One region of the Methylomonas sp. MK1 genome, then DNA from elsewhere that is predicted to be linked to it. Evidence: riboswitches for the same ligand, from Rfam matches in the RefSeq annotation. Region 1 holds a riboswitch; each other region holds the start of a gene.
The links. Region 1 has a riboswitch for cyclic di-GMP ahead of G006_RS0106185 (hypothetical protein). Riboswitches for the same ligand answer to the same signal wherever they lie in the genome.

Region 1 (8,076 bases):
CGATAACAGTGGATTTATCGGCGCTGATAGCTTTACGCCATTGGAAGGTTTGCTCAACCCAATCCATGTATTTGCCTCTGAAAGCTTGTTCCAGAGTTGGTGCTACACCGTCCACTTTGATAAAGCGGTAATGCTTGGCATGCGTGGCGTTGTTTTCCAAACTTTGGTGACCGATGGCCCAGCCTCTGTTACCGGCAGTGTTAACCGCAGTGTTGAACACGTCAGGGTTGGTAGTGGTGATTTGTTTAGAAGCAGTTTCACCATCGGCAAAGTCTTCCAAGCACAATTCCATATCACCCGAACCGCTAACTTCATGTTTCACGGGGCCCGCCAATGGAGAACCAGGCCAATCAGGTGACAAACCGGCAGAACTGCAAGGGTTGTTCAGGAATTTGACGTATTGTTGCGCGCCGGTACCGGAACCGTCGATACGTTTGCAAAAATGCACTTTGGTATCGTTAGGGGTAACGTTTCTGACAGTGCCGTCGGAATCGGTGTAAGTCAAACCGGCAGTCAAGCTGGTTAAGGCAGTGCCGTTTACTTTAAACTCGGACCATCTTTTGATTTGACCGGAGATCAATTCAGCCACTTGTTGTTTGCTCAAGCTCGGCATACAGGCTTCGGTGTAATCGCCAGGTGCGCAGCTGCCGCCAAAACCGGCCAGCAGGTTTTGCGCTCTTTGCAAAGCCACATACAAGTTATCGGAAACCGGCACACCAAATACCAAGGCCGCTGCTGGCACCACGTTAAGTGCGGCATCTGCTTTAACTGGATCAACTTCGCTAGCGTTTGAAGGTTTGTTAGGACCGACGAACAATTTTGGCTCGACATCGGAAATACCGGCATCGGACAGCACGTTGGTCAGGTTAGCGCCGCTGGCGTTGCAAAACCAAGTGTTGGTCGCGCCTTGTTGGGTGCAGTTACCGTTGTCAATACGCATAGCAGCAATCGCCACGCCGTCGATCAGCGGGTTAACACCTTGCGCAGAACCGCCGGCAGAACGTTTGTGGAACAATACTTTAGCCGTGGTTGCGGCAGCACCGTTGACGGTCAGGCCGGGTACGTTAGTAGAGTTCAGTGTGCAGAAATAAGCACTATGGTTTTTACCTTCGGAACCCGCTGTACCGTTGTCTTTAAATACATCCAAAGTACCGGCGTCGCACAAATTAACAAACAATGCCGCCAGGGCTTTGTCTTGCGCGCTAGCGCCGGACATAAAGATTTCGATATCCGGCGTGACGCTTGGCGCATGTGCGGATGCACCTTGCGAGAAACCTGCCAGAGAAGCCACTGCGATAGCAGCAGACAATAATTGATTTTTCATTGTATATCTCTCAATTGATTGAATTTAAAGTTTGAGCCGACCCGTTCATGAAGGGGGAACCAGCAAAGCAGAATCCGGCCGGCTCAAGACGTTTGCGGGATTAAACCGCCAATGATTTACGACGAGTTGCGCGCAGTACGCCCATCAAACCGGCGCCGAACATCCAAACTGCGGCAGGCAGTGGCACAGCAGCGGGTGCAGCGGTATAGGTCAAAGAACCCACGTTACCGCTAAATGAAAAATTCCATGTACCTGGGAAAGTTTCCAATTCTCCAGTATCGAAATCGTCGGCATTGACTTTTTCATGAACGAACGCCAAAGCATTGCCTAACTGACCTTGGGCCGCAAATGGCAAAGCAGTTTGGAAATCGTTACCGTAAACAGCTGTATAACCTTGTTGGCCAACAGTTCTGAAGGTGCTCAGATTGTTAGAATTGGCATCTTGAGTTTGAACAGAACCAACCATAACGTTCCATTTACTCATAGTATTACCAATGTCGCCTGCATTGCTATCGATGACGGCAGGAGAAGGAACTACTGACGTTGTGTAGAAACCAAATTTAGGCAGGTCAGTCAGGTCAGCCAGGATCCCATGACCACCAGAAACTCCCCAAGCAACATCGTTGCCGGCAGTGTAAGCAGCAGCGAATGATTGAAAGTTGTTGTCGCTCAGTGAGAAAGACAATGATTGGCTAGGGTTAGCCAGAAATTGCTCAACAGTGATACCCAAATCCAGTGTAAATGAAGTTTTCGCTGTGTAGTCAACCAGGTTGAACAAAAACTCGCTACCGTCTGCTGTTGCATCACCGATAGCTTGGATACGCGCTTCCGCGGCGCCTGAAGCGGCCGCCGCCAATACTGCAACTGCCAACAATTTTTTAGACAATTTCATTTTTAAAACCTCATGTTTAAATTTCGATTAATGACATAAGGTGACAGCCCAGCCGTCTTGACCTGCAAGACCTGTGACTTTCCGTCCCCGCTTCACAACGAGTTTGGCTTTTACACGCTTTAGATCGTACTCGACGCCATCTAACATCCTGACAGCGCCGCTTTGTTGCCCCCGCTACCATTTCCCCCTTAGCCTCCTCCCTATCCTCTTCCTTAGCCGCTCCTTGTCCGTGCCGTCCGTGTTCCCTAGTTGCTCCTGAATCCTTGCTGAACTGCCGATCCTCGACCCTTCAACTTGACGCGGATTATTCCAGAGCAATAGCGGCTTTTCGGTTACAGCATTGTTAAATTCACGTGACATGTAATACATCTGTATTACAAAGCCGGCCGCTAACACGAAAATTCAGCGGATGATCGGGCGCGGGCGGTAGCTATGAAATTTAAGATTCTTTTTGCGGGCATTGCCTCACTGCCATTGAGCGAAGGAAGAAGCCCCTTCTCCCTCCGGGAGAAGGTTGGGATGAGGGGAGATAGAACCATCCGCTCTTAACTTAATAGCAGTGGGACGTGGTCCAGGTATGAATTGTCGTGAGCTGTGGACGGCAAGGCGTATCCTGACTATTGAGCTACTTCAGCTAAACCCAAGAAGTCCGTCATGCCCGCCGGGATACCCACAGGGCACAAGAGCGGGCATCCAGTGCCATGGATGGCAAGTTTGAAGCTATCAAAGAATTCTGGTCTCGGCATTCACGGTAAACTGGACGCCTTGGGACCGCGCAGCAAATCAGCTGCGGCAACTGGGCTCCCGCCTGCGCGGGAGCGACGATACCTGAGCAGACTAAACAACACCCAGTAAGACCTTGGCATTGACGATGCCATCAGCATCGGCCGGTTTTTCAACATCGATTTGCAGCACTTGCAAACGGTGTTTGGTTTCCAAAATTGTCAACCAGGACATCAGTTGGTCGAAGGCCAGATGCTCCAGCCAGACGCTGACTTTGTCCTCGCCTTCCGGCGACAGGTGTTTGATCGCCGGCTTTATGTCCAGCTGCTGGCTGCTGAAATCGACTACCGCCAGCGGCGATTGATTAGCGCCATCCAATGCCGGTGCATCAACCGTAGCCTGTTGCCGCAAAGCCGCCGCTTCGTTACCGACTTGTTGTAAGTAGGTATAGATTTGCTGTTGCGCCTGGATTTTTAGGGTCAGCAAGCGGCTTTGTTCAGCAATTGGTTGGTAAAACAGCAGGTATGCGCCATACATCAGCACGACCAGCACACCACCCAGCGCCAGTACTCGCTCTCTGGGCGTTAATTCGGCAAAACGCTGCGCTAAATCATTTTTCGCGAATCTCAAGTTGCGCCTCCACGCCGTTTGCGCCGCTGTCGGCGGATTGAATTTTCACCTGCATACTGCTTTGCAGCTGCTGTTTGAATTGCTCCAGTTGGCCGATGTCGTCGGCAAGCAGATGTAACTGCAAACCGCCGTTCAGGAAATTGAGCTTTTTCAAGTGTACGGCCGGCGCTTCTTTCAACACCAATCCGGAACGGTAGATCAAGCGCATGAAGCCGCTACCGGCAAAAGCCTGTTGTTTTCTGAGCTGCGCCAGCTGTTGCTCGGCCTGAGCTTTGACATTGACGATGCGTTTCACATCGGGAAAAGTTTGTTTGAACAGCTCTTGGCTTTTCGCTTCCAACTCGCTTAGTTCGGCTTGTTGTTGCCAATAGGTATGTAGTAAAGCGTAGCTCTGCACCGCCAAGGCCGCAGCCAAAATGATGGCCGCCGGCAGCCACTGTTGCCAGCGGCCTTTTGGACGATGACTGACGGCATACGCACCGCTCAACAAATTCAGCTCGGCTGGCAATGACTCGACTGAGCTCGCCATGAATTGCAAAGGCTTGGCTATGACTGTTTCCAAACCGTTATTTGCCAAACCATCCGGCAGCTGGGTGTCTTCGCTGTGTTTGCATATCAGTAAAGTCTGGAAATCGGCACCTTCGGCACAGGCTTTTTCCAGCAGTTGCGGCAGAAATTGCGCATCCACGCCGCCGCCCAAATAGGCAGCGCTGCGCAAAATTGCGTTGCTTTCTTCGAGCAACAAAGTCGTTTGTCCAGGCTGATACGGCAGGCATAAGGTTTCCGGATACGCAGCTGCCAGCTCTAAACCGGCTTCGCGAAACGGAGTAAGCCGCGCCGCTAATGTGTCGTGCGTAATCGCCGCCACGGCGAGTTTATCCCGGTCCTGCTTTAACCAAACCAGATGATAATTTTCCACGTCCTCGGCCAGTAGGTCTTCCAACGCAAACGGCAAGGCTTTTTTCAGTTGCGCGGTGGTTTTAACTGCCAGCTCGATTTCCAGCAATAGCACCGAAGCGGCCGGCAATAACAGCAGTACAGACTTACCCTGCGCAGCCGCTGCCAACTCGGCCATCGTGCCTGATGCCGGCTGGCTATCAGGCTCGGCAAGATTCAACCATTCCAGTTTATCGGCAGATTCGGCACCTACTCTGACCAGCAGTTTTTCAGCCATGCGCCAAGCCCTGGCGCTGGCGCTTCACCACTTGCGCGCCACCACTATCGCGCTGCAATTGCGACTCAAACTGCAAATGGGTTTTGCCCATATCGATTTGCCCTTGTAATAAAAAGTTTTGCGAACTGACACCCAAGCCATATTTACCGATGCCGGCGTCGGCAACCGTTTCATCCTTTAAAAATTCGGCGACTTTTGCAAAAGGCTTGCCTCGGGCTCTGAATATGGATTCCGCCTGATCGGCGCTGATGTCGTCCGCCAAGCAACGCAACACCGTAGCGCTGGCGGTATTGACATTCAGCGGCGCGTAACCCTCCACCGCGTAGACATAAGGCAGCAATTTCAGATAGGTCTCGCGCGTCATGCCTTGTACCAACAGCAACTCGCTGACATCGGCAAATTGCCGGTTAGCGGCGCGGTAAGCCGGCTTTTGGCGGGTGTAGGTTTCGTCTTCCGCGCCGTGCGGATAGCTGACATCCATATCCGCATCAACCCAATCGGTTATCGCCTGCGCCAGCTCGGTTTTCAGTTTTAGAATGGCCAGCAAGCGTTCCAGGCGCTTGATATCGTCCTTGGAAATTTTGCCCTCCACCAATAGGTTGTTCAGATTAATCCGGCCCTGCAAATCCTCAATCTGTGCTTGCATCGTGCCGCCGACGACGTTTGTCCTTGCCAACGGTATAGACCATTCTTCAGCCAAACCGTAACCATTACCGGGCGTGGTGTCGGCAGCCAACCGGCCGATGGCCCAACTTTCCAAGCCGTACACGTATTCCCAGGCTTGCGCGCTACGCAGCTGATTTTCGGTGCGGCGAATATCCAACTGCCGCGCGCTGGACATCGACACCACGGCAACGGTAGCGATAGCCAGTATCAACATGACGGTGATCAACGCGATCCCGCATTGCGCCTGATGTAGCGACCTCATTCCCGCACCAGAAACAGCCGCTGAATGACACCTAAGCCGGCCAAGTTAAAATTAGCCTCCACCGCTTTGGGTAAGCCGGTACCACCGGCCGGCCAATGCGTAGTCCAGTCGCTGCCGTAAAACCGCAAATCAAGCGCCGCGACGTTCAGCAATTTTTTCCGGCGAAATTGCGTCTGCTGAGTACGATCCAACACTGTCCAAACTTGCCGATACAAGCTGCCTTTTTCCAGACGATAACTGATACGTTGCAATTGGCTGCGCATCGCCAACGCCGACCATTCCGGCACGCTACGCGTCAAGGTCAGCAAGTCTTCGCCATTACCGCCGGAAAACGCCGGCTGTTCGCTGCCGAATTCGTCCCGAATCGAGCGCGGCAAAGCCTGGGCTAAATCTTCGTTCAGCAAATACAGGGTTTGCTGCAACGCGGCGACGCTGTCCGAGCGTTTTTCCGTGCCCGCTCTGGCATCCAACACCGCGCTCAAGCCGGCGTAGGCCATGGCCGCCATGATCGCGAACACGGCCATCGCGATCAGGATTTCCAGCAAGGTAAAGCCGCGACTGGCGCTATTATTCATGGCCGGTCGGAACATAACTAAGCAATCCGGCATAAGGCGACTTGTCGCCTTCCAAAAACACTTCTATCCGATAATCCCAGACCGTGCCGCCGATACTCGGCGTTACACCGCGCTTGGCCTGCCAATACCAACGCCGGCCGGCCATCGTGTCCCAGCCATCCTGGTTTTCCGGTTTTTCGCTAGCCAGGCGCAATTGCACCGCATGATTGGCGGCTATCGTCGCGGCTATCGTTTTGTTTTCCAGATACCAAAGATTCTTGGTGTTATCGGCGGTAATTTTGATCAAGCCGGCCATCAGGATGGCTAACAGAGCCAAAGCTATCAGCACTTCCAACAGCGTGAAGCCGCCGTTGCCCGCATGTTTCATGGCTTGATGGCGACGCTGGAAACCGCTAAGCCCTCGTCCGCCCTATTACTCAGCCAAAACCGGAGATCGCTTTTTGCTAAATCCAACGCAATTTGGAACGCATCCGCGGCCCCGTCCGGCGTAAATACAATCTGCGGCTCGGGATGCACCTTGCTGCCAAAGTGCATAGTCAGGTACACCGGCTTTTCGTCCAGGGTCAACGCCAAGGTCATACCGGCTGGCAAATCCCGTTGTCTGAATAGCGCATCGCCAGTCTCCGGCTGCCACTTGCCTTGGGTCGGCGACAGAAACCTATACCCTTGACCGACCAATTCCAGACCGATGCTGTCACCGCGTATCATCGCTTCCTGCTCAGCCAGCTCAAGCAATTTTGCCAGCCGCTCAACTTCCAATTGTTGCTGCTTGCTGTGATCGGCATTGCCCATCGCCAGCATCGCCATGCTGCTCATCACGCCGATCAGGACCATCGCAATCAATAGCTCGATAAGCGTAAAGCCGCGAACCTTCAAGCCCTCAAGCTGACTTATTTTTGCGCCCAATTAGTGATGTCCGCGCCGGCTTCGCTGCCGCCTTCCACGCCGTCAGCACCGAAGGAATACAAATCAAACTCGCCGTGCGCGCCGGGCTGCATGTAAAAATACGGTTTGCCCCAGGCGTCGGCCGGCAGTTGATCCAGATAACCGCCCTGCTTCCAATGCGCGCCTTGCGGCAGATTGGCCGGCTTGTGTACCAAGGCTTCCAGGCCTTGATCGGTGGTCGGATAGCTGAAGTTATCCAGGCGATACAGATCCAGCGCGGCGCTGATGGCTCTGATGTCTTGCAAGGTGCGAGTGGCACGGGCTTCGTCCGGTCTGCCCATGATTTTCGGCACGACGATGGACGCCAAAATGCCCAAAATCACCACAACGATCATCACTTCGATCAGAGTAAAGCCTTGCTGTTTTTTATTGCTCATAGCGGTCTAAATTCGTATTGGTTAAAGCACACCCCGGTATGCGGGACAACTGGGAGAAGATTAGAAAGACAACGTGACAGGCGTATGACAAAACACCTATCTAATCAGCTGGTTCATTTCAAATATCGGCAACAGAATCGCCAGCACGATGGTCAGCACCACCAGCCCCATGAACAAAATCAAGGCCGGCTCGAATAAACCCATGGTCAATTCGGTCAGCGCCTGAATATCGCGCTCCTGATCGTCGGCAGCACTTTCCAGCATGCGCGGCAATTGCCCACTGGCTTCGCCGCTGGCAACCAAGTGAATAGTTACCGGCGGAAAGAAACCGCTGGCTTCCAGCGCCTTGTTCAAACTCTGCCCTTCCCGCACGCGGATAGCGGTATGAGCCACCGCCTGCTGCATGGCGTTGTTGGACAACACCTGACTGGAGATTTTTAAGGCTTCCAGCAGCTCGACGCCGCTATTGGTCAAAATCGCCAACGTACGGGTAAAGCGGGCAGTGTTT
Region 2 (8,076 bases), 810 kb from region 1:
CGTGGTGTCCAGTCTGCGTGATCGCATCATTCCTTACGACACGGTGTTCTTCGGTGAGGTGGGTTTAAACGGCGAAATTCGCCCGGTGGCTAATGGACACGCCCGGCTCAACGAAGCGGCTAAGCACGGTTTCAAGCGGGCGATCATACCGAAAAGCAACAAACCCAAGGATGCGGTGAAGAACTTGCAAATACATGCGGTCAGCAATATTCAAGAAGCGTTGGCAGTGCTGGCGGATTTATAATTGCCGCCAATAGTCTATGCCTCGTCAGGGAACGATATGAAAAATACAACAGCAGCCGGCAACGGTAAATTTGGCCGCAACGATCCGTGTCCATGCGGCAGCGGCAAAAAATATAAAGCCTGTTGCCTGAAGCAGGCCGAAGCCGCCGCAAGGCCGGTTCAACCCAGCGTGAACGATGCGTTAACGCAAGCCTGGCAGGCCGTGGCGCGGCGCGATATGGTGGGTACGCTGCATGGGTTTCGGCAAGTCTTGGCGATCCAGCCCAATCATGCGGAAGCGCTGGCCGGTTTGGGGCAGGCATTGTGCTGGCAGCAGCAGCGCCGGGAAGGTTTGGCCTATCTGCAACAGGCCGCTCGCCAACTGGAAATTGACGCTCAGCAAACGCGTAATATCCGTTTTATTCTGGAGCTGGCCGAGCAATTGCATCACTGGGGCGATCTGGATACCGCGCTGAAACTGACCGCGTTGGCGGTTAAGCTGGAACCTGCAAACCCGGCGGCGCTGAATAACCGGGCCCTGTATTTGACGAGGGTTAATCGATTCGAAGAAGCCTTGCCTTTCGCCAGCAAGGTCTGTGAACTACGTCCAGACGATCCAGCCTGCAATAACATGTTGGCGGTGCTGGAAGCGCATTTAAACCGTTTGCCGGAAGCGAAACAGCGCTTTCAGAATGTGGTAGCCGCCAATCGTAATATGCAGCAGACCGCACGCGCCTGGCAGGAGTTGGTAGGGGTGTTGGATAAGCTGGAAGAATACGAGGCATCGTTTGCGGCTTGCCAACAAGCAAAGGCTTTGTATAAGCAATTACCTGAAGTCAGCTCGCTTGATGCCGGACAGGTTTTTCGCGCGATTCAATGCAACAAACAGGGGTTTGATCGGGATTTACTGCTCCGTTGGACGGTAAGCGACTTTGCCGATAGTTTGCCGGCGCCGACGTTTCTACTGGGCTTTTTGCGTTCCGGCACGACGTTGACTGAGCAAGTCCTGGCAGCGCATCCCGATGTGTTTACCTCCGATGAAAATGATTTGATTCATGGCTTGATTCAAGAGCTGCAAAGGTTGAGCGGTTTTCGAGAGGACATTCCAGCCGCTCTCCGCCGACTGGGTTTGGACGATGCCCGAAAGTTGCGCGCTTACTATTGGCGACGGGTTAGCGAGGAATATGGCGCGGATGCCTTAAACAAACGCTTCATCGATAAAGTGGCACTGAATAGTATCGATATTGGCCTGATTAGCTGCCTATTTCCGGAGGCCAGGATCATCTTTGCTCTGCGCGATCCGCGCGATGTCTGTCTCAGTTGCTTCCAGCAAGCGTTTAAGCCGTCTAGCGTGACAGTCAATTTGCTGAGCTGGGAAGGTGTGGCCAAGCAATATGCGGCCGTGATGGCGCTGTGGCTTTACATGAAGCCGATGATTCAGCCGCGTTATATGGAATTGCGTTACGAGGATACCGTCAACGATTTCGAAAACAGTTTTCGCCGGGTGTTTGCGTTATTGGATTTGGAATGGGTGGCCGAAGTGAGCGCGTTTCATGAAAAGGCTAAAGGCCGTTACATTGCCACGCCGAGTTTTGCTGCTGTTTCTCAACCGATTTATTCGCGCTCGGTTGCACGTTGGCAGCACTATGAAAGTTTTTACGAACCGGTTTTGCCGATCTTGGCGCCGTATATCGATGCGTTCGGTTACGCATGAATGAAGCGAATGGGAAGGGTAGATTAAGCTTTTGGGCCAAGCGGACTTGGATCGAGCGGATGTAAAAATGGAGCTTCCGTGCCCCCGGTCATCCTTGACCGAAACCGAACTGATTTTTTACTGATTAACCCGGCCCTCAATAACACGGGTATTCAAGGACATCGGGTTAAAATCAGTCTTAAGTTACATAGAAACGCGTCAGACGTTTTCTGCCGTTTTGCGTTTGCCGAAACCTACTAAGCCCGCCATCGCGCTACCGAACAGCCAAACCGCGCCCGGTACGGGTACGGGTGACGCAGCAGCGGAGATTGTGGCTGTATAGGCCAGATTGGCCCCGCCTACCGTGCCGTCGTAACCGCCCAAAATCAGCGTGTAATTACCGGCGGTCAGGAAGCGGGTCAGCGTCGCGGTAGCGGTGGTGCCTTGAGTGGCCGCGAAGGTCCAGGCGCTTGCGTCAACCAAAGCCAGCGTTGTGCCCAGTGGGCTGGCAGCCATTGGATTTAGTGCGCCGTTGTTCAGGTAGCTTTGATGGCGACTGCTGCTGCCCGCGGTATCCCAGCCGCTCCACAAACCAAAAGCCGGACGCAGATTGGAGCCGTCCGACGATACGGTGATGGTCACTTCCGCGTCGGCATGCAATTCAAACAAACCGTAATCGGCGGTATGCCCCCAGTTTGTCGCGCCATCTTTATAAGCTTTGGCGCCCATGCCTATGCCGTGGCCGCTGGCGGTTTGCGAGTTCGCTACGCCGCCGTCGTTGTGGATCATCGCGACCCAGGTGGCGGGCAAATTGCCAATATAGCCTGGATCGCCATCAGACCATGGGCCCGTGGCGGAACCGTCCGGTGGGAAGGTATCGCCGGCGGCCAAATTGTAGGTTACGTGAGCGCTAGCCAAGCCGCTGACTGACATCAACGCGCCCATGGCGCCCGCTAATGCTAGTTTTTTTAATGGTGAGTTTGCAGTCATTTTGGATCTCTATCGAATGAAATAAATGAGAGGAAGCCTTTCGTTAAACAATGCTTGGTGAGGGGATTGCCGTTGTCTGGCGGCAATCCCGCTTGGCAATTAAGCCGCTAGTGGTTGTTTGCGGCGACCGAAACCGATCAAGCCGGCCATGGCGCTGCCGAACAGCCAGACTGCGCCTGGAACAGGCACGGCCGAAGTAGTTACCAATACGTCGTAGGTTACGCCATCGAGTGCGCCGCCACCGTGTGCGCCGACCACCAAGGTATAAAAGCCATTGGTGTGCAGCCCGGGTGTGCCGGTTGCATTCCATTCGGCTTGGTCGAACACAAACGAGTAGAACAAGGTGTCGGAAGTACTGCTCATGCTGGCCGTCCAGATAGCTTCGCCCAAGCTTGAGCCTTGCAGGCCGGTTTCGCCGATTGTGGCAGCCGCGTTACGGTCAGATGTGGAGCTGCTGTCTACATTGCGATACAGGGCAACATCCAATAAACCGTTAAATTGGCTGTAATCGGCGTCGTTTTTCACGGTAATGGTGGTTTTGATATTGCCGGCGCTGGCGCAGTTAGCGCTTGCTGTGTTTGCGCCGCAGCTAATATGAATCAAACCGTAATCCAGTCCCAGGCCGGTTGATGCCGAATTGCCTGCTACCGCCAAGTAAGGATGGTCGCCATCAGCGGGCAAATCAGCCATGATGGTGCCCCAGGTAGCGGCGTTGGTGCCGCCGTTTTTGTCCGAGTAAGCTTTCCACAAGCTACCGATAGTGTTGGTGCCGAAGCTAGGGTTTGAGCTAATGAGGTTTGCTGTCAAGGCGCCAGTGTTGTCTGTAGCGCTTGAGCCGGTATGCAATTCGCGCTTGGTGAAACCGGTAGCGGTTGTGTGCTGACCGGAGTACCACATATAAGGTAGGTTACCTGCTACTTCTGTGGCTGTCTCAGCCGCTGTACCTGTGCCAGGGATCAAGGTGTTCGCGCTTAAGTCGCCCACTGTATAAACGTTGGTACCGTTCGCGATTCTATTGGTGCCGTTAGAGTTGGCGGAAACACCGTCGGTGCCGTTGATGCTGTTGGCGATGCCGAAGCCGATTGCTGAGTTACCCGAGGCTACTGTACCCGCGCCGGTCAGATTGTAGTAAGAATGTGCAAACGCTTGGCCTGAAACGCCCGCTAGGCCAGCTGTCAAAATAGCTGCTATAGCCGTTTTATGAAAGATCATGATCGTCCTCTTTGTTATTGGAATTAAAGGTAACAGCGAAACTGACAAAACTTGACCAATTGCATCGAGCCAAATTTTGTCCTCGCCCATGGCGCGCATGGGGGCAATCCGGCCTTCTTTAAATCGTTTTATAAGAACCGTGATTTTCCGGCCCCGCCTCACGACGGGTGTGGCAATTCTTGCTTTCAGAGATTTGCTAATTACGCCAGCGGCAGACATGGCAGGGATAGAGACCTACTAACCGCTTTTTTTAAAGCAAACCACGAAGCAAGTACACTAGTTGAAGCGAATAGTGGGCCAACTTAATAAAATATATAAATTTCATTGCATTACTGCTTATTTTGCCTGGGATGGCGTGAGTGAGCGGCGAGCGAAACTCAGCGAAATAGCTCAGACGCTTGCTTCATATAACACAGTTCAATTATTGGGGAATATTCCGGGGTTGGCGCTGAAGCTTGTTTTGGTGGATTTGATAAGGAATTTCTTTATTTTCTAGTCGTTTATTGTTAGGTTGTTGCGCCGCTAATTGGGTTGGCACGAGATTTTTCAGTGGAGAGATGTATGCAAAAAACCGATAAAACCCCGTTGTGGGTGTTTCTGGCACTGTCCAGTATAGAAACCCGCAAAGGCGCATTACTGTTGATCTGGAGTAGTATTGTTTTTACTCTGTACTGTGTGCCTTGGCCACTCTATTTCGATGGCAACGGCTGGGTTGCCAAATTATTTTTAATCGACGATTGGGAATGGTTTGCGATGATGCTGCCCATGACGTTCTGGTATTGGCTGAGCATGAGATGGGTGGATAAAAACGGCGGCTGGCGTTTGGCCGGTGCGTGATATGCCGCACTATTTTTTAGGGGCATGATTCGTCAGACCTTTGTGTTTGCTCCAGAAAGATTAGCTCGTAGATTCTCTTTCGATCTTTTAAGCGGCTAGCTTAATTCCGTATTTGCCAAGGCGCGTAGGGGTTTATATCGGGTGAGCAAACGGGGTTAAGGTTTTGCTACCAAAAATCGATTGTGAATACTCAGGTGGCCGCCATCCAAGTTTGGTTGGCTTTCCACCTTATTAAGCGAGCGGCGGTAGTATATCGCTGCGGTGCTTTCTTCAATTTAGTGTTGTTTCTATGCTTTCACACATTCTGCCCAAAGCCGAAATCTCCATTCGCGAAAACCTGCGTTGGTTATACATTCTTAGAAATTTGATGCTGTTTGCCGTCACGGTAGCGGTATTTATCGCGGTGAACGGTTTGGGTATCAATTTGCCGCAAAATCAGTTGTGGCTGGCGATTTTTGCGATTTCCATACTCAATCTATACACCTGGCTGCGACTGAGAACGCCGGAAGAAGTAACCGAGCACGAGATTTTTTCGCAAATATGCATGGATGTGTTGGCGCTGGCCTATTTGCTTTATCTCACTGGCGGCGCGTCAAACCCGATTATTTGGGTGTTTCTTTTACCATTAATTGTTACCGCTATCATGCTACCGCAGGCTTATGCCTGGAATATGGTAATCATTACGTCCTGCGTCTATACCGTGCTGATTGCCTACAACGTACCCTTGCCGGCCGTGGAGCCGCATATGGCGCATCCGGCAATGGCGGAGATGACGCCGGAAATGAGTCTGCAAATGCATTTGATGAACGACAGGCGGTATTTCAATCTGCATGTATTTGGTATGTGGTTTGGTTTTGTGTTTAGCGCCGGCTTGGTGGCTTTTTTCGTAGTCGAACTGTCCAAAACCTTGAAAGAACGTGAGCGAAATTTAGCGGATGCCCGCGAGAGTGCGCTACGCGACGAACGAGTTGTATCCCTGGGCACCTTGGCGGCTAGTGCCGCGCACGATATGGGCACACCGTTGGGGACGATTGCCATTTTGACGCATGAGATGGCGGAAGAGTTGTCGGAGCATCGTTACCCGGATATGCATCAGAAGCTGGTGATAGTTCAGCAGCAGATTGATCGCTGTAAGCAGGCCTTGTCGGTGATGTCGGCCTCCGCCGGCGAGATGCGGGCGGAATCCGGCAAGGTGATGCTGGTGAGCGAGTACATCGATGAAGTGTTGGGGCAGTGGCGCACGCATAAAGCCGCTACCCGGCTTAAACTATTTATATCGCCGGATGTGGATATGGACGCGCGGGTGATTGCGGAGCGTACTGTGACACACTCCATCATCAATATTCTAAATAACGCAGCAGAGGCATCGCCGGTCGACGCGGGCATCGAGTTTCATGTGGAATGGGACGAGGAAACACTAAATTTGAAAATCAGGGATTTCGGTCCAGGTTTGCCCGCTGAATTTATCGAGTTTGCCGGGCATCAACCGGTCAAGAGCAATAAGCAAGGCATGGGGGTTGGCTTGTTTTTGACTTATACCACTATCAAGCGGCTCGGCGGTAAAATACAGTTCAGTAATTTAGAGTCGGGCGGCGCCTGCGTCGAAATCAGTTTGCCGCTATTAGCTAAGGAGAGTACGCATGAACGAATTACCTACGGATAAGCCCAATTTACTGCTGGTCGATGATGACGTCACCTTTTGTTCGGTGCTGAAGCCGGCGTTGGAAAAGCGCAATTTTCAAGTGACTGTCGCCAATGATGTCGATACGGCAATGAAACTGGCGGAACAAACCGAGCCCGAATATGCGGTAATCGACTTACGAATCGGTTTTGACTCCGGTCTGGAAATGGTCAAAAAATTGATTTCCTTGGATGACAATACCCAAATCGTCATGTTGACCGGCTTTGCCAGTATAGCCACAGCTGTAGAGGCTATAAAATTAGGTGCTATCCATTATCTGACCAAGCCGGCGAATGCCGATGAGATTGTTAGTGCCTTATACAAAAACGAAGGCGATGCGTCGGTAGCTATCAGTGACAATCCGCTATCGGTAAAGCGCTTGGAGTGGGAGCACTTGCAAAAAGTGCTGATGCAGCACGACGGTAACATCTCAGCCGCCGCCAGAGCATTAAATATGCACAGAAGAACCTTGCAAAGAAAGCTGGAAAAAAGGCCGGTAAAAGAGTAAAGGACCGGCATTATTTAGGAAGGGAAAGCATTGTTTTTGTATTTATTACAATTAGTCGTTGCAAAGCTAATATTTCTGAGTATAATGGGCGGCTCATTCAGGGGGTCGTTAGCTCAGCCGGTAGAGCACCGCACTTTTAATGCGATGGTCGTGCGTTCGAATCGCACACGACCCACCATCAATTCGATAAGCAAATCAACCAGTTACTGAGAAATCAGAGCTGGTTTTTTTGTGCCTGAAATTCGGCTTGCGTGATTTTTGCGTGACTTGATTGTCACTGCGGCCTACGCCAACTTTGTCGCCATGCTGAATCACCATTTCAGCCGATAGCAGCTTTCATTCAAACCAATACAATTAAGTCACCGATTGCTATCATCGGTGACAATCACTTAGCTCAGCTTGCTATTGCCATTGTTCGACGCTCAGTTGCAAATCGCTTCCCCTTCTTGGAAGATCGTAAAGCCCTTCCTAAGTTTGGCATTAGCCAGTAACAGGCCTACACTGACTTTCCACATAAGCTTCCATTGGAAAGCGAGCATGGTATGACAACATCAATGAGCTGGAGCTGGCACCGAATCACTCTTTCCCGTCAAGAATATGAATCTGGCGAATTGCACGTCCTTCAGGGAGCATTTCATGCCGCCTATATTGCCAGAAATGGGCCTGAAGGTATGGCGATGTTTGGCTGTTGGGCGGATGATGATTGCTATTTCGTTTATATCAGCCCCAGATCAGTCCGACATGTCTTGCCAATACTTGATGCGTATTCGGCAAAGGCATGTGATATGCCAGAAATTTCTTGTTTGTCTTTGATATATGGAGATGAGTCAAGTCACTCATATTTCGATGTCGAGTTCGAAGCGTGATGCATCGACCAGCAGCTGACGACCCACAAGAGTCAGTTATACTAATTTTATCGATGACTCAATACTG
Region 3 (8,076 bases), 1.1 Mb from region 1:
CACATGCTTAGCAACTAGCCCGCATGAAGTACAATTCGATCTAGGTTATTCACCGAATCGCCCCCTGGATTACGCTTCGCTTCATCCAGGCTACATTAGACTAAACCCTACGCCGCCTCAACACCATCCAAAACCCACCAACCATCGGCCAAAACATCCCCGGCAAGGGCACGGCGGCGGCAGTGTTGACGTTAAGCGGCGCGGTGTTTACCGACAAGCCATCCCCGCTGGCATCCGCCAAACTGTTAATCAGTAAATCAAGCTGACTGCTACCCCCGATCAGCACATTGAAGCGGATGATTGCCAGCGTAAAGCTATCGGCTTGCAGGGTTTGTAAATCCGCCGCGTCGTCCAAGGACGACTCGAACAGGTTCAGCACGCCGGGCGCAAGCAAATCGGCGGCGACACTGTTTCCACCCAAATCAAACACATCCAACTCGTCACCCAGAAGCGGGTCGCCGAAAGCCACGCCGGCAAACGCCAAATGCGTCGGATCGAACTGAATATTAAAGTCATACGTTCCTAACGCAGCGTCGCCCAAGCCGGAAATGCTCAGGCCAATTTCAATGGCTTCGGCGGTTTGGTCAAGCGGCACAAAATGTAAATCAATGGCAGCATCGGCGACACCACTGGCCGCGTATAAAGCTATGCCGGCCAGGCCGGCTTTGAATTGTTTCATCATCGTTGTTATTCCTATATTCGGCATCCTGGATTCCCGCGTGCGCGGGAATGACGGGATACTTTCGGTTCATTTAGCCGGGCAGGTGTGTCGATGGCGGGCCGACTGGCGCCGGTCTGGTTACACAGCACAGCGTGACCGCGTACACAGTAAAGTCAGCTTGCGCACATCCAACGCATTGATCACGCCGTTTTTGTCCAGATCGCGCGGGTCGTTTACGCCGGAAGCCGGTTTGTTGCGGGCAGCAATGACCACGTTCAAATCCAGTTGATCGACATCGCGGTCGCCGTCCAGATCGCCTTTTACCGCGATGTTCTCGCAGCTATCCGGTAGATGATTCAAATTGGTATCGCCGCTAACGCGGTTTTGAATATCCAGCACGTCCGACTTGCCATTGCTATTGCAATCCGGAAATACGTTTAAGTAATACACATCCTGCTCGCCGTGGTAGGTGGCAGTGTAAGCAATGTGTGCGCCGTTGGCGTCGGAGACTAACTGGGTGTAATCGCCCATTTTGTCGCTTTGCCGCTCTTCGCCGTTCACGATGTTATACGGCAGATGCGTATTGAACACGGGCGTGACCGCCTGGTTTTTGCTCCAGGTTGCGCCGCCATCCCAGGAGTAGGCGTAGTAAAGTTGGGAATAGCGGTACGGCGCGCTGCCGCTGCCGTTGCGGGTGTCGTACCACACCGCGTCGATGCGGGAATTGGCCGCCACGCCTAGCATCGGAAACCATTGATACGCATTGGCGCCGGGAGGGTCGTCATTCACGCGTACCGGTGCCGACCAAGTGGCGCCGCCGTCGCTGCTGCGCACGAAATGTATATCCTGCGGATCGTCGCCCGCTTGCCAAGCGTAGGACGTGACGTGTGCCAGCAAATAAATATTGCCGCGCAACGGCCCGGCCGATTGATCGGCAGCGATTTGCACATCACCGTCGCCGCCCAACGGATTGGGTAACTGCAAACTCGGCGACAGGAACATCATGCCGTGGCCGCCCATATCGACTTTTTGCGCGCTAAAGCTGGGCGAGGTATTAGGATCTTTGGCATCAACCGATTTCAGGAAATAATGCCCGCTACGCACTATGCCCAAGGCACTGACGGACAAAATCGTTTCATCGACGCCAAATAAATAAACCTCGCCGTCCGGGCCGATGGCCAGCCGGCCGAAACCGAAGTTTGCCACCGGCAATGCCGCGTCCGGCTCCTGGTAACTCAAACCACCATCTGTGGAACGGCTGAAATATTTGGGCACATAATGTGGGTCTGGATTGCTGTCGGCAGGCCGCCGCCAGGTGCTGTAAATATGCCCGCCGCTGGGACCGCCGGTTTTATCGATGGCCAGCCAGTTCTTGTCGCCTTTAAACTGATACACCGGCTCCGACCAGGTCACGCCGCCGTCGCCGGATTTAAACACCGACGTGCTATCCGATATTGCCAGGGACTGGTAATAAAAATTCCCCTGGCCATCGACCTCCAACACCGGATCGGTGCGGGTTTGCAGCGGTAAGGCCGGCAGCATACCGGTAGTCCAACTCGCGCCGCCGTCAAAGCTATAGGCATAGCCGCCGTGTTTGACAGCAGTGGGCGGTGAATCGAACTTACGCCAGCCCACGACAATATTGGCGGGATTTAGCGGGTTCAGGGCCAGCGTTGGCTCGTTGCCTTTGTCACCGATGATGTTTTGCCCGCCGGCATCGACATTGACCTGATGACTACGATACTGTCCAAAGCTTATTACCGGGGAAGGCCCTGCCTGCGCGGCTGTCGTCAATGTCAAACCGACGCCTACGCCTGCCGCGATTTTTACCAGCCTGACGTTACGGAAAAAGGGTATACGCCATTCGCCAGGCTCGGAGCACACAGCAGTTCGCGGCCGAGTCAATCCTGTAACTTCATCCTGTTTCATCAGACGATCTCTCTTTTAGAACGACCATTCAGAACCAGTCCAGCCAAACCACTGGCAAACAGCCATACCGTCATCGGCACCGGCACTGCCGCCGGCAGTTCTCCGGACACCACCGTGGTTTGAAAGCTGAAGGTGCCGATGCGGGTATCGCGCAAACGGGCGTCGCGAGCGCCCAGATGATCGAAGCCCCACCCTAAACCCAGATTGCCGTTGAGACTTAAAGTATCCCCGACTATTGCGGTGGTGACATCAAACAGCTCAAAACCGCCCGCATCGAAGCCGATGTGATTGGTAATCACCCAACCGGAACGCCCGGGCGTAGCCGCTTCCAGAGCAGGATCGTATTCCAAGGTCATGTCGCCCAACAACACTCTATTAGTTGGTGGCTCGACGTCCACTCTAAACCGCATGACGCCACCCAGACCGATACTACCGCTGGCAGTGCCGAACAAATTGCCGGGTTCGAACTGGAAAGTGGTATTTCTGTTCTGCCGCCCGCCCGGATTAACTATCGGACTCAACCCGTTGACACTAAATTGCAGCCCGGTCGCCGGAATTTCATCGGATACCAGATCGTATAAATCCGGAGCATTGCCGTCCCGCAACTGTACAAAGGTTTTTGATGCGGCCGAAGCGTCGTAAAACTCTTCCAGATAAATAGAAGGCCGGCAGCAAATCGGAAAGTCGGCGGTGGGTGTGTCCGGATAGTCATTCACATCGACGCTGGCGATTAGCACATCGCGGTTTAGGTTAAGGACCAGCGCACCGCCGCTTACTGTCGCGGCGTGGACATGGCCGGACATTAAAATACCGCAAACCGCCAGTAGTAACCCGGCTCCTAAATAGCGTCGTTCCGGTGCAGACGGCGGTTGAGCGACTGTAGTGGATTCCAACCTGCACGGGAATGGCGAATCCAGGGAATTTAATAGTTTCGCGGCCAACAGCATGCCGGATGATCGATGATTATTGATTTTCATAATGTCACACTCCTTGAAAGATATGGCCTACGGCCTATGCCGATAAAGCCCAAAAAGCCGCTACCGAATAACCAGACCGCAGCGGGCAGCGGCACCGCCGATACCTGACCGCAACCGGCATAGGCACCCGTGCCCAAACAGAAACTGCCGACATCGACCAGTTGCACGCCTTGCAACATGCCGGCGTTTTCCGGCGACATCAGTAAATCGCCGCTAAACTGCCAGTTTTCGGCGTTGGTAAAGCTCAGGCTTAGGTTGTTTAAGTCGTACACCGCCATCGTGAAATAAATGTTATTGGCTAGGTACCAGCCGGTGCGGCCCAAAGTTTGCCGGCCGGCATCGTATAGCAGCGAAAAATCGCCGTTGACCAAGCCGGCCCCGCCGGGTGGCCAGTTGGGCGCATAAAACCCCTGCACGCCGCTCATACCGACTTGCGCCCCGGCCATACCGGCCAGAGTGCCGGTATCGATGGCAAACTCGGCTGACGTCGCTTTGACATGACGCTGACTGGCTTGCGGACTAGGATCGTTACCGATAGCCGTCAACTCGAACACCTGATTAAGTCCGGAAATCTCGGTGTTGTTGAGTTGGCTAAGCAAATGGTCGCCGGTATTGGCCGGATTATCGGCATTGGACGTTGCAGTACTCCAAAACGTCGACAAGTAATAACCCCCGGCGTAAGGCGCCAGCGCATTGCGGTCCAGGTTCATCGTAAAAGTGCCGCCGGATGGCGCATTCAATATCGCGGCATCGGCGCTTGGAGATACCATCCCCATGCCGATAGCCAGCACGGCCAAAACGGGATAGCCGTGGTTTTTGTTGATCTTCATAAAAGCCCTACAGCGGATAGTCAGAATAAGCCCTCTCCCTGCCTGAATACGCAAACAGCCGCAGTGCACGGCATGCTGGCAAGAAGAAGGATTTATTTCAATAAGCTAAGGCCCGGAGCGAATCTTGGCGACCGCCCCAAGCCCACTTTCGAGTTAAGCCGCGACAGAGGCTTTTTTGCGACTTGCACCCAGCAAGCCCAGCAGACCGCTGCCGAACATCCAGACCGCCGCCGGTACCGGTACCGCCGATGGCGCAGTACTGGGAGCCAGACTAAAAGTACCGACCACGGCATTGGTATTGGCACCAACCAAACCGGCCCACAACCCGGTCCATTGCAAATCGCCGCTCAGTAGTAATTCGCCATTGCTGTTCAACGACTCGGCGACGTTGGTCAGCTTCAAGAAATTTTGGTAACCGAAACCGGTATCGAAGGTTTTTATATTCCAGGTGCTCCCGGTTTTTACCAGGCTAAAGTCGTAGGGCGTCAAAATGCCGCTGCCGCCTTGGCTGGTCAACAACCAGGCGCCGCTCAGACCGATTTGACCGATCGAGGTGTTGCCGGCGTCCATCGTTGTGGCTTGTTCGGTACGGCCATAGGGGCCGGCAGCCGGATAGCTGTTGGTCGTGGTGTTGCTGTTAACCGCAAACGACATCGCTGTGCTAGCGGTTGCCGATAGCGCCGTTCCGCCGTTGGTTGCGCCGGTAATGCCGAGTAAATTATCGCTGGCGCCCCAATGTTTCGCGACAATCCAGCCATTCGGATACCCGCTGCCGACATTGACAGATGCCGCCGCAAAAGCGGCATTGTTGATGGTGATGGTGGCATCGCCGCTAACTTGTGCAGCGCTCGCTGTTGCAGGCGCTAAAACGGCGGTCAATGCGCTGAAGGCTAACAGGCCGGCGCTTGCCAGTTGAGTGCGGTTGTAGTGCAAGATTGTCATTTTTTATTCCTTAATAAATTACGGTTAAAGTTAATCTGCAAATCGCCAACCCGAATTTAGGGCATTTAACTTGCAGGTAACCCGGCTGTCTTAATCTCCAAGACCCGTGGCTTTCCGGCTCCGTCTCGCGGCGGATGTGGCATGTTTGTCGCGGTCCTTACGACATCACTCTAAATCCCTGAGTGAGGTGCTCCTGAAAAACTCCTGTGGCAAATAGATAACGACGGCATCAATACTTGATCGAAAGACTCAGGAATCCCGCGCGGCCGGGTGCCGGCGCCACCCGGCCCTCGAAATAGCCGTAGGGCTGAAAATAATCCTCATCGCTGAGATTCTTGACGGTAGCCGCCCATTTGAAACTCCCGGTTTCGTAAGCTAACGCCGCGTCGAAGCTGTGGTAGCCGGCGGTTTTGAAGCGGTTGTCGTCGGACAAATACGCCCCGGCACGGGCATAAACGCCGAAACCCAAGCTAAAGCCTTGCAGCGCATCCTGCTGAAAACGGTAATGCGCCCAGAGCCGCCCGGCATCCTCCGGGACTTGGGCTAAGCGAGTGCCGGCAGCCACCCCGGCTTCGTCGTCCATGAACCGGGCGTCGGTATGCGCATAGTTCGCCAGCACGCTGAAGCCCTCGACCGGTTGCCAGAGCAAATCCATTTCAACACCACGCGAGCGTTGCTGGCCGGCGGCGACCGAACGCCGCTGAAAATCGCTGCTGTCGGTGACCGCGACCTGGCTGCGCTCGATTTGATACAGCGCCAGCTGGCCGCTGAATTGATGTGAAAAATTGAATTTCAGGCCGGTTTCCAGATGACTCGACAATTCCGGCGCCGGCGTATCGACGAAATTCACAAAGGGTTGGCCGCGCATGCCTTCGCTGTAGGAAATAAACCAGGAAACCTCGTCGCTCAGATCGATCACACCACCGAGTCGCGGCAGCCATTTCAGCGTATCGGTTTTAGCGTGTACCCCGGTTTGGGCATTATTAAAATCGATGCCAACCTTGCCCAGCCTGACACCGGACAGCCAATGCAAACGCCGGTACAGAGTGCTTTGCCACTGGAGGTAAGCGCCGTAAGTGATGTTTTCGATGAACTGATTTTCCAGGCCCGGCCCCGGCACAGCATAAGGGGTGTCAAATATCGGCGCCCGCAGATCGACCGTACCGACACCCAAACCCAAGGGGCCAAAATCGCCCTCGATAAAGCCTGCATCGCACAAGCGACTGTAATCCGCGCCCAGCAACAGATTGTTTTCGCTCGGACCCAGCTTGAAATTACCCTGCAAATTGCCCAGCACGCTGCGCTCTTGCTGTTGTTGAAACAATTCGGCATTGACCAATGCCCAGCTCGATGCCGGTAGCAAGGGCCGGTCCGCGATGAGGCCATCGCTGCCGAACAGGGTCTGAATTTTCTCGTCGAATTCCGAGTGCGCATAGCGCGCCTTCAGGTTTAAGCGCCAGCTCCGATTGATGCTCCTTTCCAACGAGGCCCACACCGCATCGGCATTCGAATGACTATCGGGCAGATTGGCCGGCCCCAAGAACAGGTCGGGCCGGGTAGCAAAATCGCCGGCAATGCTGCCGGTGGCGGGTAAGCCCTGATACTCCGGTTGCTGCCAGCGCGACAGTTTGGCTTGGAGCGTTAAACGGGTTTTGTCGTTATCGGTCAGCGTCAGCGCCGGATTGATGTTGAAACGCTGAGTTTCGATCATGTCGATGTTATGTCTGGCGTTGGTGTACTCGCCAGTCATGCGCAACAGAATATTGGCGTTTAGCGGTTGATTGACATCGAAAAACGGCTGATAAAAGCTGTGACTGCCGATTCTAAAACCCACTTCGCCGAAGGCTTTGGCCTGCGGCAATTTGGAAAGCAGATTCACCACCCCGCCCACCGGCGAACCCGAACCGCCGCTGTAGAGCAAGGCATTAGACCCCTTCAGCACCTCGATTCTCTCGATATTAATGGTGCTTTCCCGGTCGCCGGGGTTGTAGTACTGGGTAAAGCCGTCCATCAGTTGTTCGGAACGAAAACCGCGAATCAATGTACCCTCGATAACCGGACTGTAGAGCTCATTGCGCGCCACTATGCCGCTGACATTGACTAAGGATTCGCTGACGTTGATCGTTTGCTGGTCGTCTAACAAAGGGCGGTTAAGCGCATGCACCGACTGCGGGATTTGCTTGATTGGCGTGTCCGTTCCGGTAGCGCTGGCAATATGCCTGACGGCATAGGTCCGCGCCTCGTCAAGCATCGGCTCGGTGAGGATTTCCGCACCGGCCTCCCTTGTTTTCAAGCCCACGACAGTCATGGCATCCAGGGTAACGGGCGGCAGGTTAGATGACTCCGTTGCCGTCAGGCTGCGTTCCAAAGTCACCGTATCGGCATCGATAAAACGGTAGGTAAAGCCGCTGCCATGCAACAAGTGTGTTAATGCCTGCTCCGCCGACATGTCACCGCGCAGCTCGGGACTGGCGAGCTCACGCAACATGTCCGCTGAAAAAATCAATTCCAACTCTGCTTGCGCGGCAAATTGAATCAACGCGTTATTTAAGGACTGACCGCTGATGTTGAAGTGACGGATAACTTCCGCGGCAACCGCCTGGCTGCTGCTCAATTGTCCGCCGGCCGCCACCAGCCCAATCAACACCCAGGTATCGACGCCGACACGGTTGCCGTTCAGCGCATAGCAAAGATATACGGCTGGCCGATGCCATACGCCGACTGCAAGCTGGTAGCG

Region 2: another riboswitch for cyclic di-GMP. It lies ahead of G006_RS29120 (hypothetical protein); the one in region 1 lies ahead of G006_RS0106185 (hypothetical protein).
Region 3: another riboswitch for cyclic di-GMP. It lies ahead of G006_RS0111395 (hypothetical protein); the one in region 1 lies ahead of G006_RS0106185 (hypothetical protein).

Annotation. Positions count from the first base shown of each region.
Region 1 covers NZ_AQOV01000001.1:1,343,982-1,352,057, forward strand. The annotation lists gene G006_RS0106180 (hypothetical protein) at 1-1,324, opposite strand, end outside; gene G006_RS0106185 (hypothetical protein) at 1,425-2,216, opposite strand; cyclic di-GMP riboswitch class I at 2,256-2,334, opposite strand; gene gspM (type II secretion system protein GspM) at 3,054-3,569, opposite strand; gene gspL (type II secretion system protein GspL) at 3,550-4,743, opposite strand; gene gspK (type II secretion system minor pseudopilin GspK) at 4,736-5,671, opposite strand; gene gspJ (type II secretion system minor pseudopilin GspJ) at 5,668-6,246, opposite strand; gene gspI (type II secretion system minor pseudopilin GspI) at 6,239-6,613, opposite strand; gene gspH (type II secretion system minor pseudopilin GspH) at 6,610-7,152, opposite strand; gene gspG (type II secretion system major pseudopilin GspG) at 7,137-7,568, opposite strand; gene gspF (type II secretion system inner membrane protein GspF) at 7,665-8,076, opposite strand, start outside.
Region 2 covers NZ_AQOV01000001.1:2,154,988-2,163,063, reverse strand. The annotation lists gene radA (DNA repair protein RadA) at 1-244, shown strand, start outside; gene G006_RS29125 (tetratricopeptide repeat-containing sulfotransferase family protein) at 281-1,936, shown strand; gene G006_RS0110160 (hypothetical protein) at 2,135-2,905, opposite strand; gene G006_RS29120 (hypothetical protein) at 3,005-4,117, opposite strand; cyclic di-GMP riboswitch class I at 4,217-4,301, opposite strand; gene G006_RS0110145 (hypothetical protein) at 4,679-4,954, shown strand; gene G006_RS0110140 (ATP-binding protein) at 5,244-6,617, shown strand; gene G006_RS0110135 (response regulator transcription factor) at 6,595-7,143, shown strand; tRNA gene G006_RS0110130 (tRNA-Lys) at 7,246-7,321, shown strand; gene G006_RS27740 (hypothetical protein) at 7,686-8,009, shown strand.
Region 3 covers NZ_AQOV01000001.1:2,406,097-2,414,172, forward strand. The annotation lists gene G006_RS0111375 (cohesin domain-containing protein) at 101-682, opposite strand; gene G006_RS0111380 (hypothetical protein) at 800-2,590, opposite strand; gene G006_RS0111385 (hypothetical protein) at 2,590-3,567, opposite strand; gene G006_RS0111390 (hypothetical protein) at 3,564-4,397, opposite strand; gene G006_RS0111395 (hypothetical protein) at 4,551-5,339, opposite strand; cyclic di-GMP riboswitch class I at 5,412-5,490, opposite strand; gene G006_RS0111400 (TonB-dependent siderophore receptor) at 5,569-8,076, opposite strand, start outside.